DNA from 2 places in the Pseudomonas sp. Cab53 genome. Region 1 is predicted to be linked to the other one. Evidence: riboswitches for the same ligand, from Rfam matches in the RefSeq annotation. Region 1 holds a riboswitch; the other holds the start of a gene.

What was found. Region 1 has a riboswitch for cobalamin ahead of cobO (cob(I)yrinic acid a,c-diamide adenosyltransferase). Riboswitches for the same ligand answer to the same signal wherever they lie in the genome.
Region 2: it holds a riboswitch for cobalamin, as region 1 does, so the genes downstream of both, KI241_RS17025 (CbtB-domain containing protein) here and cobO (cob(I)yrinic acid a,c-diamide adenosyltransferase) in region 1, are expected to answer to the same signal.

What each region holds. Positions count from the first base shown of each region.
Region 1 is NZ_AP021902.1:4,656,633-4,663,726, forward strand. It holds gene KI241_RS20240 (cobyric acid synthase) at 1-18, opposite strand, end outside; gene cobD (threonine-phosphate decarboxylase CobD) at 15-1,007, opposite strand; gene cbiB (adenosylcobinamide-phosphate synthase CbiB) at 1,000-1,908, opposite strand; gene bluB (5,6-dimethylbenzimidazole synthase) at 1,905-2,555, opposite strand; gene KI241_RS20260 (cobyrinate a,c-diamide synthase) at 2,552-3,943, opposite strand; gene cobO (cob(I)yrinic acid a,c-diamide adenosyltransferase) at 3,940-4,566, opposite strand; cobalamin riboswitch at 4,648-4,885, opposite strand; gene KI241_RS20270 (hypothetical protein) at 5,035-5,619, shown strand; gene KI241_RS20275 (sorbosone dehydrogenase family protein) at 5,687-6,997, shown strand.
Region 2 is NZ_AP021902.1:3,918,715-3,925,808, reverse strand. It holds gene nfuA (Fe-S biogenesis protein NfuA) at 1-374, shown strand, start outside; gene cobM (precorrin-4 C(11)-methyltransferase) at 555-1,301, opposite strand; gene KI241_RS17035 (cobalamin biosynthesis protein) at 1,377-1,796, opposite strand; gene KI241_RS17030 (CbtA family protein) at 1,793-2,488, opposite strand; gene KI241_RS17025 (CbtB-domain containing protein) at 2,500-2,688, opposite strand; cobalamin riboswitch at 2,793-3,014, opposite strand; cobalamin riboswitch at 3,212-3,427, shown strand; gene cobW (cobalamin biosynthesis protein CobW) at 3,525-4,589, shown strand; gene cobN (cobaltochelatase subunit CobN) at 4,593-7,094, shown strand, end outside.

The DNA of each region.
Region 1 (7,094 bases):
CACCATCAGGGTGGTCATGGAGTGTCCTTGGCGTAGGCCTCTAAAGCCTGTTCGAGGCGCAGGAATTCGCGGTCATCGGCCGGGAGCCCGAAGCGCAGGCTGCTGGTGTTCACGAACACGCGCAGGAGAATGCCGCGCCGGGCCATGAACCCGTGAAGCGGTTGGGCGTGTTCGGTCACCAGCCATTGGAACAATCCGCAACCGCCCTGGGGCTTGAAGCCATGCCGCTCCAGCGTGGAGGCCAGGCGCTGGCTGGTGTGCTCGCAGCGTTGGCGCTGGCGCAGTTGGGCGGCGGTGTCCAGCAGGCACGTCTGGCCCAGCACCCGGGTCGGCCCGCTGACGGCCCACGGCCCGACTTGTTCAGAGAGCAGCCTGAGCAAATGCCGCTCGGCCAGGACAAACCCCAGGCGCACCCCGGCCAGGCCAAAAAACTTGCCGAAGGAACGCAGCACGATCAGCCCGACCTGATGGCTGTGCCTGGCCAGGCTGTGTTGCGGGGTGACGTCCATGAAGGCTTCGTCCACCACCAGCCAGCCACCGCGCTGGGCCAGCCGGGCGTGCCAGTCCAGCAGGCGCTCGGGGTCCAGGCTCACGCCGGTGGGGTTGTTCGGGTTGACCACCACCAACACGTCGAGGCTGTCGAGGAAGAAATCCACTTCGGCTTCGAGCACTTCGCGCACGATGTAGCCGCTGCGACGCCAAGCTTCAGCGTGCTCGGCATAGCACGGTGATAACACGCCGACCTTGCCGGCCCGGCGCAAGCGCGGCAGCAGTTGGATCGCCATCTGCGAACCGGCCACCGGCAACACCTGCGCCGCACCATAGTAGTCGCAGGCTGCCTGCTCCAGGCCGTCGTCGGTCTCCGGCAAACGAGCCCAGGCGCGCGGCGGTATCGGCGGAATGTCGAATGGCCACGGCGCAAGGCCACTGGACAAGTCGAGCCAGTCAGCCTCGGCGATGCCATAGTGCAGGGCCGCGTTGCGCAGGCGCCCACCGTGCTCAAGCATAGAACTCAGCTCCCAGGCAAAGAATCAGCAACCACAACCATACCCCCCGCTGGACCAATTGCCAGCCGCGATCGATGGAGTCGGCACTCGCCGGCACGCCCTCGCCCAGCGGCGGGCGCTGGTGCAGTTCGCCGTGATACACCGCCGCCCCGCCCAGCTCGACCCCCAGGGCACCGGCACCGGCGGCCATCACCGGCCCGGCATTCGGGCTGTCCCAGGTCGGGCCCTGGCGGCGCCAGCACGTGAGGGCCAGGCGGGTCTTGCCGAGCAGCGCGTAGGTCAGCGCCACCAAACGCGCCGGGATGTAGTTGAGCAAGTCATCGATTTTTGCCGCCGCCCAACCGAAGCGCTCGAAGCGTTCGTTGCGGTAGCCCCACATGGCGTCGAGGGTGTTGCTCAACCGGTACAACACCACGCCAGGCGCGCCGGCCACGGCGAACCAGAACAGCGCGGCGAACACTGCGTCGCTGCCGTTTTCCAGGACCGATTCGGTGGCGGCGCGGGCCACGGCGGTTTCGTCCAGCTCGCGGGTTTCGCGGCTGACCAGGTAGCCGACGCGCTGGCGCGCCTTTTCGAGATCGCCGCTGCGCAACGCCTGGGCCACCGGTTCGACGTGCTCACCGAGGCTGCGCAGGCCAAGGGCGCAGTACAACGTCAGGATCTCCACCAGCCACCCCACCATCGGTGCCCAGGACAGTGCCGTGGCAAGCAATGTCAGCGGCACCACGGCGATGATCCAGGCCGTCACCCCATGGCTGCGCCAGCCACGCCCTCCAGCATTGAAACGCCGTTCGATACGCTCGGCGAAACCGCCGAATGCCACCAGTGGATGGCCGCGCCGGGGCTCGCCCAGCAGCGCATCCAGGGCCACCGCGGCGGCACTGAGCAACGCCACGCTCATGGGCTCACTCCCCAACGGTTTTCATACAGCAGTTCATTCAGCGGACGCGGCTGCGCCCAGCCTTCGAGGGCGAGCATCGGCGCCGGATAAAACCCCTCGACCGGGCCCAGGCAGAGGATCGCCAGCGGCTTGGCGCCGGCGGGCAAGCCCAGCAGATCGGCCAGGGCCTGGGGCTCAAACAGCGACACCCAGCCCATCCCCAGCCCTTCGGCGCGGGAGGCCAACCACAGATTCTGGATCGCGCAGGACAGCGAGGCCAGGTCCATTTCCGGCAAGGTCCGGCGACCGAAGATGTGCCGCTCGCGGTCGTCCATCAACGCTGCCACCAACACTTCGGCGCAATCGTTGATGCCTTCGACCTTGAGTTTCATGAATGCATCGCTGCGCTCGCCCAGGGCCTCGGCGGTGCGCACGCGCTCCTGCTCCACCAGCCGATGGATGTCGCGGCGCAAGGCGCGGTCGCTGATGCGGATGAAGCGCCAGGGTTGCATCAGGCCGACGCTGGGCGCCTGGTGCGCAGCCTCCAGCAAGCGGCGCAACAAGGCCGGCTCGACCGTGCCGCCGCTGAAATGGCGCATGTCGCGGCGCTCGGCGATGGCGCGGTAGACAGCGTCGCGTTCGGCCTGGGAGAAAGCGGTGTCGGTCATGGGCTCTTCGCGAGCAAGCCCGCTCCCACAGGGGTCAGGTGTTCAAATGTGGGAGCGGGCTTGCTCGCGAAGGCGGCCTCAAGATCAGGCGCAAACAACGCGGCAATCGCCCGCGGATTGGACGGAAAATAAAAATGCACATAGGAAGCCGTCATCCGTCCTTGCCGGAAAACCGCTTCCGCGCCACGCCCGCCATTGGGACTGTGCCCCCGGGCAATCGGCGCAAGCTCGGTGCTGGTCAACGAATGATGATAAGTGTGCCCGCGCAAGGTGCCTTCCGGCAGCTCCACCGATTGCAGCGCCAGGGCCGCCAGGCGTTTTTGCATCTGCGCTTCGCCGGCCAGCAAGCCCAGCAGTTCAGCGCGGGTGCCGTCGACGTCGGTCAAGCAATCCAGCAGATACAGCATGCCACCGCACTCCGCGAGCAATGGCTTGCCGGCTGAATGATGAGCCCGGATCGCCGCCAGCATCGCGGCATTTTCAGCCAACGCAACGTGGTGCAGCTCGGGGTAACCGCCGGGCAAGTAAAGGCTGTCAGCCTCAGGCAGCTCGGTGTCATGAATCGGCGAAAAGAAGTGCAGTTTCGCGCCCATGGCCCGCAACAGGTCCAGGCTCGCGCCGTAGGTGAACGCAAACGCTTCGTCCCGGGCCACAGCGATGCGCACGCCGTCGAGCCAGGGCTCGGGGTTGATGACTTCAGGCGCGGCGAACTCGACGGCGGGCGGCAACGCGACCTCGCAACTGCCGGCCAGGGCATCGGCGGCGGCATCGAGGCGCAGGTCGAGGTCATTCAATTCGCTGGCCTGGACCAGACCGAGGTGGCGGCTGGGTAACTCGATGCCGGTTTCCCGCGAGAGCGCCCCGTACCAACGCAGGCCTTCGGTCAAGCTGCCTTCGAGCAACTGCGCGTGGCGCAAGGTGCCGACACGGTTGGCCAGCACTCCGGCGAATGGCAGGTCCGGCTGGTAGCGCGCCAAGCCCAGGGCCAGGGCGCCGAACGTCTGGGCCATGGCCGTGCCGTCGATGACCGCCAGCACCGGCACGCCGAAATGCCGCGCCAGGTCGGCACTGGACGGGGTGCCGTCGAACAAACCCATCACCCCTTCGATCAGAATCAGGTCCGCCTCGGCGGCGGCTTCCCATAGCAGTCGCCGGCTTTCCTGCTCGCCGACCATCCACATATCCAACTGGTAGACCGGCGCGCCGCTGGCACGCTCGAGGATCATCGGGTCGAGGAAGTCCGGGCCGCACTTGAAGACGCGCACCTTGCGCCCTCGATTGCGATGCAGGCGCGCCAGGGCGGCGGTGACGGTGGTCTTGCCTTGGCCCGAAGCGGGGGCCGCGATCAGCACCGCCGGACAATGGCGGCTCAGGGCGACATCACTCACAGTTCGACGCCCTTCTGCGCCTTGATCCCGGCCTGGAACGCATGCTTGATCATGCCCATCTCGGTCACGGTATCGGCCAGCTCGATCATCTCAGGCTTGGCGCCGCGTCCGGTCACTACGACATGCTGCATCGGCGGACGCGCCTGCAAATCACTGAGCACCTGATCGAGGTCGAGGTAACCGTGCTTGAGGGCGATGTTCAACTCGTCGAGCACCACCAGGCCGATGGCCGGATCGCTGAGCAATTGCCGCGAGACGGCCCAGGCCGCTTCGGCGGCGGCGATGTCGCGCTGGCGGTCCTGGGTTTCCCAGGTGAAGCCTTCGCCCATGACGTGAAAGCGCACCTGCTCGGGGCAACGGCGGAAAAACAGTTCCTCGCCGGTGCTGTTGCGCCCCTTGATGAACTGCACCACGCCGCATTGCATGCCGTGGCCCATGGCCCGGGCCAGCATGCCGAACGCCGAGCTGCTCTTGCCCTTGCCGTTGCCGGTCAGCACCAGCAGCAGGCCGCATTCATTCGGCGAGTTGGCGATGCGTTCGTCGATCACCGCCTTCTTGCGCAGCATGCGCGCCAGGTGGCGCTCGTCGCGATCGGGCGCGTCAATGTGGGGGGAACCGGACATGGGGGAAGCCTCCGTTGGGATGGAATAACGGCGGGCAGGCACGAAAAAGGACGGCAACAAAGCCTGGCATCGCCCACCGTGACGCCGTTGGATGAATCAGGCCGGTCTCCGGGCTCATGAGTGGCGTGTGCCGGGCTGCGCGCCTTCCCATGGCTAGGCTATGTAACTATTTCGTACACATCCTAGGACACAGTGGCTTGTGGGCAACCTTGACTCATTTACCGTTGCGGGGGCAGCGCCGGGTTCGTGTGCACTCACCGGCTTCCCTGTTTCACTCTGTCGGCCATGGCCACAAAGCACCTGAAACAAGCGGCGAAGGTTAGAGGGTTGGGGGTGGAGCGTCAATTAAAGCTGGTTCACCGGCCATTGGCCCGGATCAATAAAGTGACGCCAATCTTGTGTCAGGCTGCAGCAAGTGATATCAAATAGACATTACCCCGATATCACAAGAATAAGAGGGCAAAATGTATGCAAGGCATGATCATCAGCAATCCGAAGCTGGAATTCCTGCGCCCGATGCTGGAGCGCTGGTTTGACTGCATCGACCGCTACAACGCCCTGCGCGGCGATAACGACACGCCCTACTGGCACGATGAAAAGGCCAACCTCGGATTGCTGTCGGCCGCGGCTTGGATGGCCGAGATGGTCACGCTGCAAGACACCCCCACCCGCAAGCAGAACGAAGAAGGCGAACGCAACGCCAGCGCCGATCTGTTCATTGCCAGCAGCGAGGAGCGCGCCTTCATCCAGGCCACCCAGCGCTGGCCCAAGGTCAGCCACCTGAACCTGACCCAGCCTCTGGCCGAAATCACCAGCGATGCCAAGCGCATCAGCTATGCCAGCGACTTGAAGCTCGGCTGCCTGTTCGTGGCGCCGCAAAAAGCCCAGCAGAGCGCCACGCCGGAAGAATTGCAGGACATGCTCGACGACCTGCAGAAGGAAAACACCTGCGCCGTGGCCTGGTACTTCCCCTACGCCTATCGCAAGTTGCGCAACGAGAGCGGCCATTACCATCCGGGCATTGCCGTGCTGTTCAAGCAGGCCCACGGCTGATGGGTTGAACCATACGGGCATCTACGCTTCTCTATGAATAACCACATGCATTCATAGGGAAGCCAGCATGCTCAAGCCACCCCATTTACTGATCCTCGCCCTTGCCGTCGGGCTCGCCGCCTGTGGCGAGTCTTCTACCTTGCAGGTGTCCGACGGCACCGGCCCGGCGCCGAAACTGCCCGAGCCGAACAAGACCCTGATTCCCACCGTCAACATCGCCGAAGCCATCGGCTGGCCACAGGGTGCCAAGCCGACCGCGGCCCCGGGCCTGCAAGTGGGCGCATTCGCCCAAGGGCTGGACCATCCGCGCTGGCTCTACGTCCTGCCCAATGGCGATGTGCTGGTGGCCGAGACCAACGCCCCGCCCAAACCGGATGACGCCAAGGGCATCCGTGGCTGGGTGATGAAGAAGGTCATGGGCCGCGCCGGTGCCGGGGTGCCCAGCCCCAACCGCATCACGCTGCTGCGCGACGCCAATCACGATGGCGTCGCCGAGACCCGCACCGTCTTCCTGGAGAACCTCAACTCGCCGTTCGGCATGACCCTGGTGGGCAACGACCTGTACGTGGCCGACACGGACCGGCTGATTCGCTTCCCCTACAAGGAAGGCGACACGCAAATCACCGCTCAGCCGACCAAGGTCGTCGACCTGCCCGGCGGCACCCTCAACCATCACTGGACCAAGAACGTCATCGCCAGTCGCGACGGCAGCAAGCTGTACGTCACCACGGGCTCGAACAGCAACGTGGCGGAGAACGGCATGGAGGCCGAAGAAGGCCGGGCGGCGATCTGGGAAGTCGATCGGGCCAGCGGCAGCCACCGCATCTTCGCTTCGGGCCTGCGCAACCCCAACGGCCTGGCCTGGGAGCCGAGCAGCGGCGCGCTGTGGACGGCGGTGAACGAGCGGGATGAGATCGGCAGCGACCTGGTGCCGGACTACATCACCTCGGTCAAGGACGGCGCCTTCTATGGCTGGCCCTACAGCTACTACGGGCAGAACGTCGATGTGCGCGTCGAACCGCAGAACCCGGCGCTGGTGGCCAAGGCCATCGCCCCGGACTACGCCGTCGGCCCCCACACGGCGTCACTGGGCCTGACCTTCGCCGAAGGCAGCCGCTTGCCCGCGCCCTTCACCGAAGGTGCCTTCATCGGCCAGCACGGTTCCTGGAACCGCAAGCCTCACAGTGGCTATAAAGTGATTTTCGTACCGTTCAGCGGCGGCAAGCCGGTAGGACAACCGGTGGATGTGCTGACCGGGTTCCTCAATGCCGACGAAAAAGCCCAGGGCCGGCCGGTAGGCGTGGTAATCGATAAACAGGGCGGGCTGTTGGTGGCTGACGACGTGGGGAACAAGATCTGGCGGGTGTCGGGTAAGTAACGCCGCTCACCTTTGTGGCGAGGGGATTTATCCCCGTTGGGCTGCGAAGCAGTCCTAAAGCCGGAAACCCCGTTGTGTCGGGTTCTCGCGGTTAGGC
Region 2 (7,094 bases), 740 kb from region 1:
TCAGCGAAGCGTTTCTCGATGATGCCGTGGTCGACTACGCCACCGACCGCATGGGCGGCCAGCTGACTATCAAGGCGCCTAACGCCAAGGTGCCGATGGTCAATGCCGACAGCCCGATCAACGAGCGCATCAACTACTACCTGCAAACCGAAATCAACCCGGGGCTGGCCAGCCACGGCGGCCAGGTGTCGCTGATCGACGTGGTGGAAGACGGCATCGCCGTGCTCCAGTTCGGCGGCGGCTGCCAAGGCTGCGGCCAGGCCGACGTGACCCTGAAGGAAGGCATCGAGCGCACCCTGCTCGAACGCATCCCTGAGCTCAAGGGCGTGCGTGACGTGACCGACCACACTCAGAAAGAGAACGCCTACTACTGATTGGCGCAGGCTGGGCTACCGCTTCGCGAGCAAGCTCGCTCCCACAAGGATTGCGGTGAGTCCTGTGGGAGCGAGCTTGCTCGCGAAGGCGGCGGTACATACAGCACGTCAGCCACCTGATACACCGTTTTCGCGAGCAAGCCCGCTCCCACAGGGATTCGGGTCGATCCGGCTGACGGCTCAGGGCCTGTAGAGGTGCGCATGCCCGGCGCGGTACAGCGATGACTCGCTGAACACATCATTGCCCAGCACTCGTCCCACCAGGATCAGTGCGGTGCGGCGAAAGCCCTTGGCCTGGACCTTTGCAGCGATGTCCGCCAGCGTACCCACGGCCCAATCCTGATCCGGCCAGGTGGCCCGGTGGATCACGGCGACCGGGCAATCCGCGCCGTAGTGGGGCAGCAGTTCAGCCACGATTTTTTCCAGATGATTGACCCCCAGGTGAACCGCCAGGGTTGCGCCGTGTTGCGCCAGGCTGCCCAGTTCCTCCCCGGCGGGCATGGCGGTCTTGTCGGCGTAACGGGTCAGGATGACGCTCTGGGACACGTCCGGCAGGGTCAGCTCGGCGCCCAGCAGGGCGGCGCAGGCGGACGTTGCGGTAACGCCCGGAATGATCTCGAACGGAATCTCCAACGCCCGCAGGCAGCGAATCTGCTCACCGATGGCGCCGTACAGGCTCGGGTCCCCGGAGTGCACCCGGGCGACGTCCTGGCCCTTGAGGTGGGCCGCCCTGATCAATTCGATGATCTGTTCGAGGTGCAGTTCGGCGCTGTTGATCACCTGCTCGGCGCGGTGGCCTTCCAGCACGGCGGCCGGCACCAGGGAGCCGGCGTAGATGATCACGGCGCAGCCGCGGATCAGCCGCTGGCCCTTGACGGTGATGAGTTCCGGGTCGCCGGGGCCGGCGCCGATGAAGTAAACGGTCATGACCGGCTCCTGCAGGGTAGGTGAGTGGCGCTTGGATGAAGATCGCTCATGATCCTGGGCGTGGATTATCGGGATTTACGCCACGACCGCCAAGGCCAGCGTGCTCTTGAGGCCTCGCTGGCGGGTAATCAGCAGCGTGGCCGGTGCCGTGCCCCAGCGGTCGGCCAGGGCCAGGGCGGCGCTTTCGGCGATGCCGTAGCAGCCGGTCCGTTCGAAGGCGATGTCGGAGCGGTGGCTGAGACGGTCCTGATAACCGGCCAACTGCTCGGCACTGAAGCACACCAGCGGCAGCGCCAGATGCTCGGCCAGCTCCAGCAGGCCCGCTTCGTTCTGCTTGAGGTCGATACTGGCCAGGGCCTGCACGTGATCAAGGTCGATGCCGTGGGCTTGCAGGGTTTGCTCCAGCAAGGCGCGCAACGCGCTGGCCGGACAACCACGCTGGCAGCCCAGGCCGATCACCAGGGTCGGCGCAGCCTGGGAAGAGCGGCTGTTCATGCCTCGTGGTGGGCTTGGCCGTCACGGCGGAACAGCCAGGCGCTGATCAGGCCCAGGGCCAGCCAGAACGCCACGTTGGTCAGCTGCGAGGCGATCTTGAACTGGGTTTCAAGGGCTTCGGGTGCCAGCATCGAATGGACCTCCGGTTGCGGTGCGCCAATGACGTGGGGCACCAGCAGGGTTGCCACGCCCAGCAGCTTGAGCAGCCAGTGCCGGCCGAAGGCGATCAGGGCGATGCCCACCGCGGTGGACGCGGCGGTGCCAATCCACCACATCTGCCGCTGGGCCAGGTCAGCCGCCGCCGTGCCGGGCAACTCCGGCGGCAAGCCGAGTGTCGGTGCCAGGACGAACGTGGCGTAGCCGGCCAGCCCCCAGAGCAGGCCCTGGGCGGTGCGGGTCGGTGCGCGCAAGGTGTACAAGCCGGCCAGCATCAGCGCAAAGCCCACCGCAACCACCAGGTTGCCGCCCGTGGTGGACAGCACGCGCTGCCAGCCGTCTTCCGGCTCCCAGGCTTCGGTGTCATGGGTATGGGCGACCCCGGCCGCGTGCTCGTGGACTTCGGCCGCGGGGGCTTTTTCATAGGTCTCGGCCTGGAGAATCAGCGGCGATACCCAGAAACTTTGCAGGAGGGTCAGCAGCAGGGCGGCCAGCAATCCACTGAAACCGGCGGTCTGGGCGATACGCTTGATCATGTCGTCAGGTCTCAATGGCACGGAAAGGCGGCGCTGTGGCGGGTGTCGTGGGCAGCGTTGTGCACCGCTTCGATGTGAGAGAACCCGGCGAAATAGACCAGCCCGGCACCCAGGATCGAGGCGAGGATCGCCGCGCTCAGGCGCTGGCTCAGGGTGGTGGTGCTGCTGGCGGTACGAACGGTGCTGCTGATGGTCGACATGGCGCTTCCCTCTGTTCTTGTCTCGTCCAGTGGGTAAATCGAGCGCAATGAAAACCCGGGCGCAGGTCGCCAGGGTTCGAACAGCGCCCGCCCACCGCGGGTTTGTTGATGCTTGAGTCATGGGCCGGTCTCCGGGCTCGCGAGGGGCAGGGCTGGGCCTTGCCGGCAAGCGTCACCTTCCCATGCCATGGGCACAGTGGTTAAGACGCTTCGCTCGCTTACCGTTGCGGGGGCAGCACCGGACTGACGTGGCCTTGAAGTAAAGCACACGATTCACCGGTTTCCCGTTTCACCCTGTGAAGGGCACCCGTAACTAGGCGCACAGGAGAGCATGGGCGGGGGCGGGCGTCAATGTACAAGGGCAGACGAGCGGGCTGTTGTGGCGAGGGAGCCTGCTCCCGCTGGGCAGCGCAGCGGCCCCCGGCTCTTTTCGGTCGCTGCGCAACCGAGCGGGAGCAAGCTCCCTCGCCACAACAGCATCCTGCATCTTGCTCTCGGAGATTGACCCGCCTGCACACCCTGCGTAGCCTTGCGCCTTCGAGGTTCTTCGGTTCGCGCCGAAGCTAAGAAGGGAACGCGGTCCAAGCCGCGGCTGCCCCCGCAACTGTGAACGGTGACGTTCCTGCCGGGCCACTGTGCATGTGCACGGGAAGGCGCAGGAATTGCCTGCCCAGGCTTTGTCAAAGCCGGGCCGGCCCCGCCGTCAGCCAGGAGACCTGCCTCGAGACAGATTCTCACTACAACCGGGCGGGGTGATCCGGTGGCGAAATCTTCCGCGCACCCCTGTGCCTGCGGTTGTCGTCCCGTTTGCCCGCCACCTTGCCAAAGGGCATCCGATGAAAACACTGGCCAAACTTCCCGTCACCATCGTCACCGGTTTCCTCGGCTCGGGTAAAACCACGTTGCTGCGGCACATGCTCGACAATGCCCAGGGCCGCCGCATCGCGGTGATCGTCAATGAATTCGGCGAACTGGGCATCGACGGTGAGATCCTCAAGCAGTGCTCCATCGGTTGCACCGAAGAAGAAGCCAACGGCCGCGTCTACGAGCTGGCCAACGGCTGCCTGTGCTGCACGGTGCAGGAAGAGTTCTTCCCGGTGATGCGTGAGTTGGTGGCCCGGCGTGGCGACCTCGACCACATCCTCATCGAAACCTCCGGCCTGGCCTTGCCCAAGCCGTTGGTCCAGGCTTTCCAGTGGCCGGAAATCCGCAGCGCCTGCACCGTCGACGCGGTCATCACCGTGGTCGACAGCCCTGCCGTGGCGGCCGGCACTTTCGCTGCGTTCCCCGACCAGGTGGACGCCATGCGCAAACTCGATCCGAACCTGGACCACGAATCGCCGCTGCACGAACTGTTCGCCGATCAACTGGCGAGCGCCGACCTGGTGATCCTCAACAAGGCCGACCTGATCAGCCCCGAAGACCTGGCGAAAGTCCGTCTGGAAGTGGCCGAGGAGTTGCCGCCGGCGGTCAAGGTCATCGAAGCCAGCAGCGGCCGCCTGCCACTGGACGTGTTGATCGGCCTGGGCGCCGGCTCCGAAGAACACATCGACGCTCGCCACAGCCATCACGACCATCACCATGATGGCGACGAAGATGACCATGATCACGACGCTTTCGACTCCATCTCCATCGAACTGCCCCAGGCTGACGAGAGCCTGTTGCTGGACGCGCTCACTCAACTGGTGGTGCAACATGGCGTGCTGCGGGTCAAGGGTTTCGCGGCCATCCCGAACAAGCCGATGCGCTTGCTGGTCCAGGGTGTCGGCACGCGTTTCGACAAGCATTTCGATCGCCAATGGGGCGCCGATGAAGCGCGGGTCACCCGCCTGGTGCTGATCGGCCAGGCGCTGGACGCCGGTCTGCTCGAAGTGCAGCTGCGCGCCGCCCTCAGCGTCTAAGCCATGCACCTGCTCAGGACCCAGCCGGGCGGCTTTGTAGCGGACGACAACATTGCCGACCTGGGGCAAACCCCCGCCGAGCTGGTGATCCTGTGCAGCGGCGACTCCAGCCTGGCGCTGCTGGCCGAAGCGGCGCGGCAGTTGCCGGACGACTACCCGCCGTTTCGCCTTGCCAACCCGATGCAGGTGCAGAACCACGCCTCGGTAGACCTGTATTTCGACGACGTGCTGCGCCACGCCAAGGTCATCCTGCTGTCGCTGCACGGCGGCATCGGCTATTGGCGCTACGGCATTGAACGGCTGATGGAATTGGCTGGGCGCGGGGTGACGTTGATCCTGGTGCCGGGTGACGATCGGCCTGACCCGGAGCTGAGTGACCTCAGCAACGTGCCCTTCGAGGGGCGCGACCGGCTCTGGCAGTTCTTGCGTCAGGGTGGCCTGGGCAATGCCCTGAATCTGTTCTACAACCTGGCCAGCCAATGGTTCGGTCGCGATTACCGGTGGGGCGAGCCGCAGGCCCTGCCGCGCACGGCGATCTATCATCCGCAAAAGACCAACGCCAGCCTTGGCGATTGGCAAGCCGATTGGCAGGCCGGCCAGCCGGTAGCGGCCCTGCTGTTTTATCGCTCGCACCTGCAAGCGGCGAACACCGCCTTCATCGACGTATTCTGCCAGCGCCTGCAAGCCGCGGGGCTCAACCCGTTGCCCATGGCCGTCGCAAGCCTCAAGGAGCCGGCCTGCCTGGCGCAGGTCGAGGATTGGCTGGATGAGGTCGAGGCGGGGGTGATCCTCAACACCACCGGATTCGCCCAATCCAGTCCGGAAGCGCCTCACTTGCGGCCGTTTCGCCGCGACATTCCGGTGATCCAGGCGATCTGCGCCCAGGACAACGAACCCGGCTGGCGTGCCAGCGAGCAAGGCCTGGGGCCGCGGGACCTGGCGATGCACATTGCCTTGCCGGAGCTGGACGGGCGAATCATCAGCCGGCCCATCAGTTTCAAGGACCTGGCCTGGCGCAGCGAGCGCAGCCAGAGCGATGTGGTCTGCTACCGAGCCGTGCCCGAGCGCATGGACTTCGTTGCGCAACTGGCCCGGCGCTGGACCGCCCTGGCGCGGTTGCCCAACGGGGAGAAACGGGTGGCGCTGATCCTGGCCAACTACCCGACCCGGGACGGCCGCATCGGCAACGGCGTGGGCCTGGACACCCCGGCCGCCGCGTTGAATATCCTGCGGGCCCTGCACACCGAGGGTTATCCGCTGCCGGCCGAACTGCCGGCGAGCGGCACTGCGCTGATTCAGCAGTTGCTCGGTGGGGTCAGCAACGACCTGGACAGCCTCGACCTGCGGCCGTGTCACCAGAGCCTGGCCGTCGAGGCCTACCAGGCGCTGTTCGACGCACTGCCTGATGCCAATCGCCAGGCGGTGCTGGCGCGCTGGGGGGCGCCCGAGCAGGACCCGATGTTCCGCGACGGCCGCCTGATGATCGCCGGCCTGCGCCTGGGCCTGACGTTCGTCGGCATCCAGCCGGCGCGGGGCTATCAGGTCGACCCGAGTGCGGTCTACCACGACCCGGACCTGGTGCCGCCCCACGGCTACCTGGCGTTCTATTTCTGGTTGCGCCACACCTACGGCGCCCACGCGGTGATCCATGTCGGCAAGCACGGCAACCTCGAATGGCTGCCAGGCAAGGGTGTCGGTTTGTCGGAAAGCTGCTGGCCGGACGCGCTGTTGGGCCCGCTGCCGAATATCTATCCGTTCATCGTCAACGACCCGGGCGAGGGCGCCCAGGCCAAGCGCCGGACCCAGGCGGTGATCATCGACCACCTGATGCCGCCGCTGACCCGCGCCGAAACCTACGGGCCGCTGCGCGACCTCGAACGGCTGGCCGACGAGTACTACGAGGCGCAACTGCTCGATCCGCGCCGCGCCCGAGAATTGCAGCGGGACATCCTGAACCTGGTGCGCGAAACCCACATCGACCGCGAACTGCAACTGGATGCTGACGCCGACGCGGCGGTCTGGCTGCCGCGCCTGGACACCTACCTGTGCGACCTGAAGGAGTCGCAGATCCGCGATGGCCTGCACATCTTCGGCGAGTCGCCTAGCGGACGGCTGCGCATCGACACGTTGCTGGCGTTGCTGCGCATTCCCCGCGGCGACGGCAAGGGTGCACAGTCGAGCCTGCTGCGGGCGCTGTCGAACGCCTTTGAACTGGGCTTCGATCCGCTGGATTGCGCCTTGGCCGACCCCTGGGCCGGCCCTTGTCCCGAGGCGTTGCAGCAGGTCAGTGCCGAACCCTGGCGCACCGCCGGCGATACGCGCGAGCGCCTGGAGCTGTTCGCGGCGCGCTTGATCGAGCAAGCGCTGGCAGGCGACGTCCTGTGGCTGGAGGCACCGGGCTGGGAAACGGTGCGCAGCATCGTCGAAAACCTGCGCAGCGTCGTCGCCCCGCGTCTGGACGCCTGCGGCCCGGCGGAAATGCGCGGCCTGCTCGATGCCTTGGGC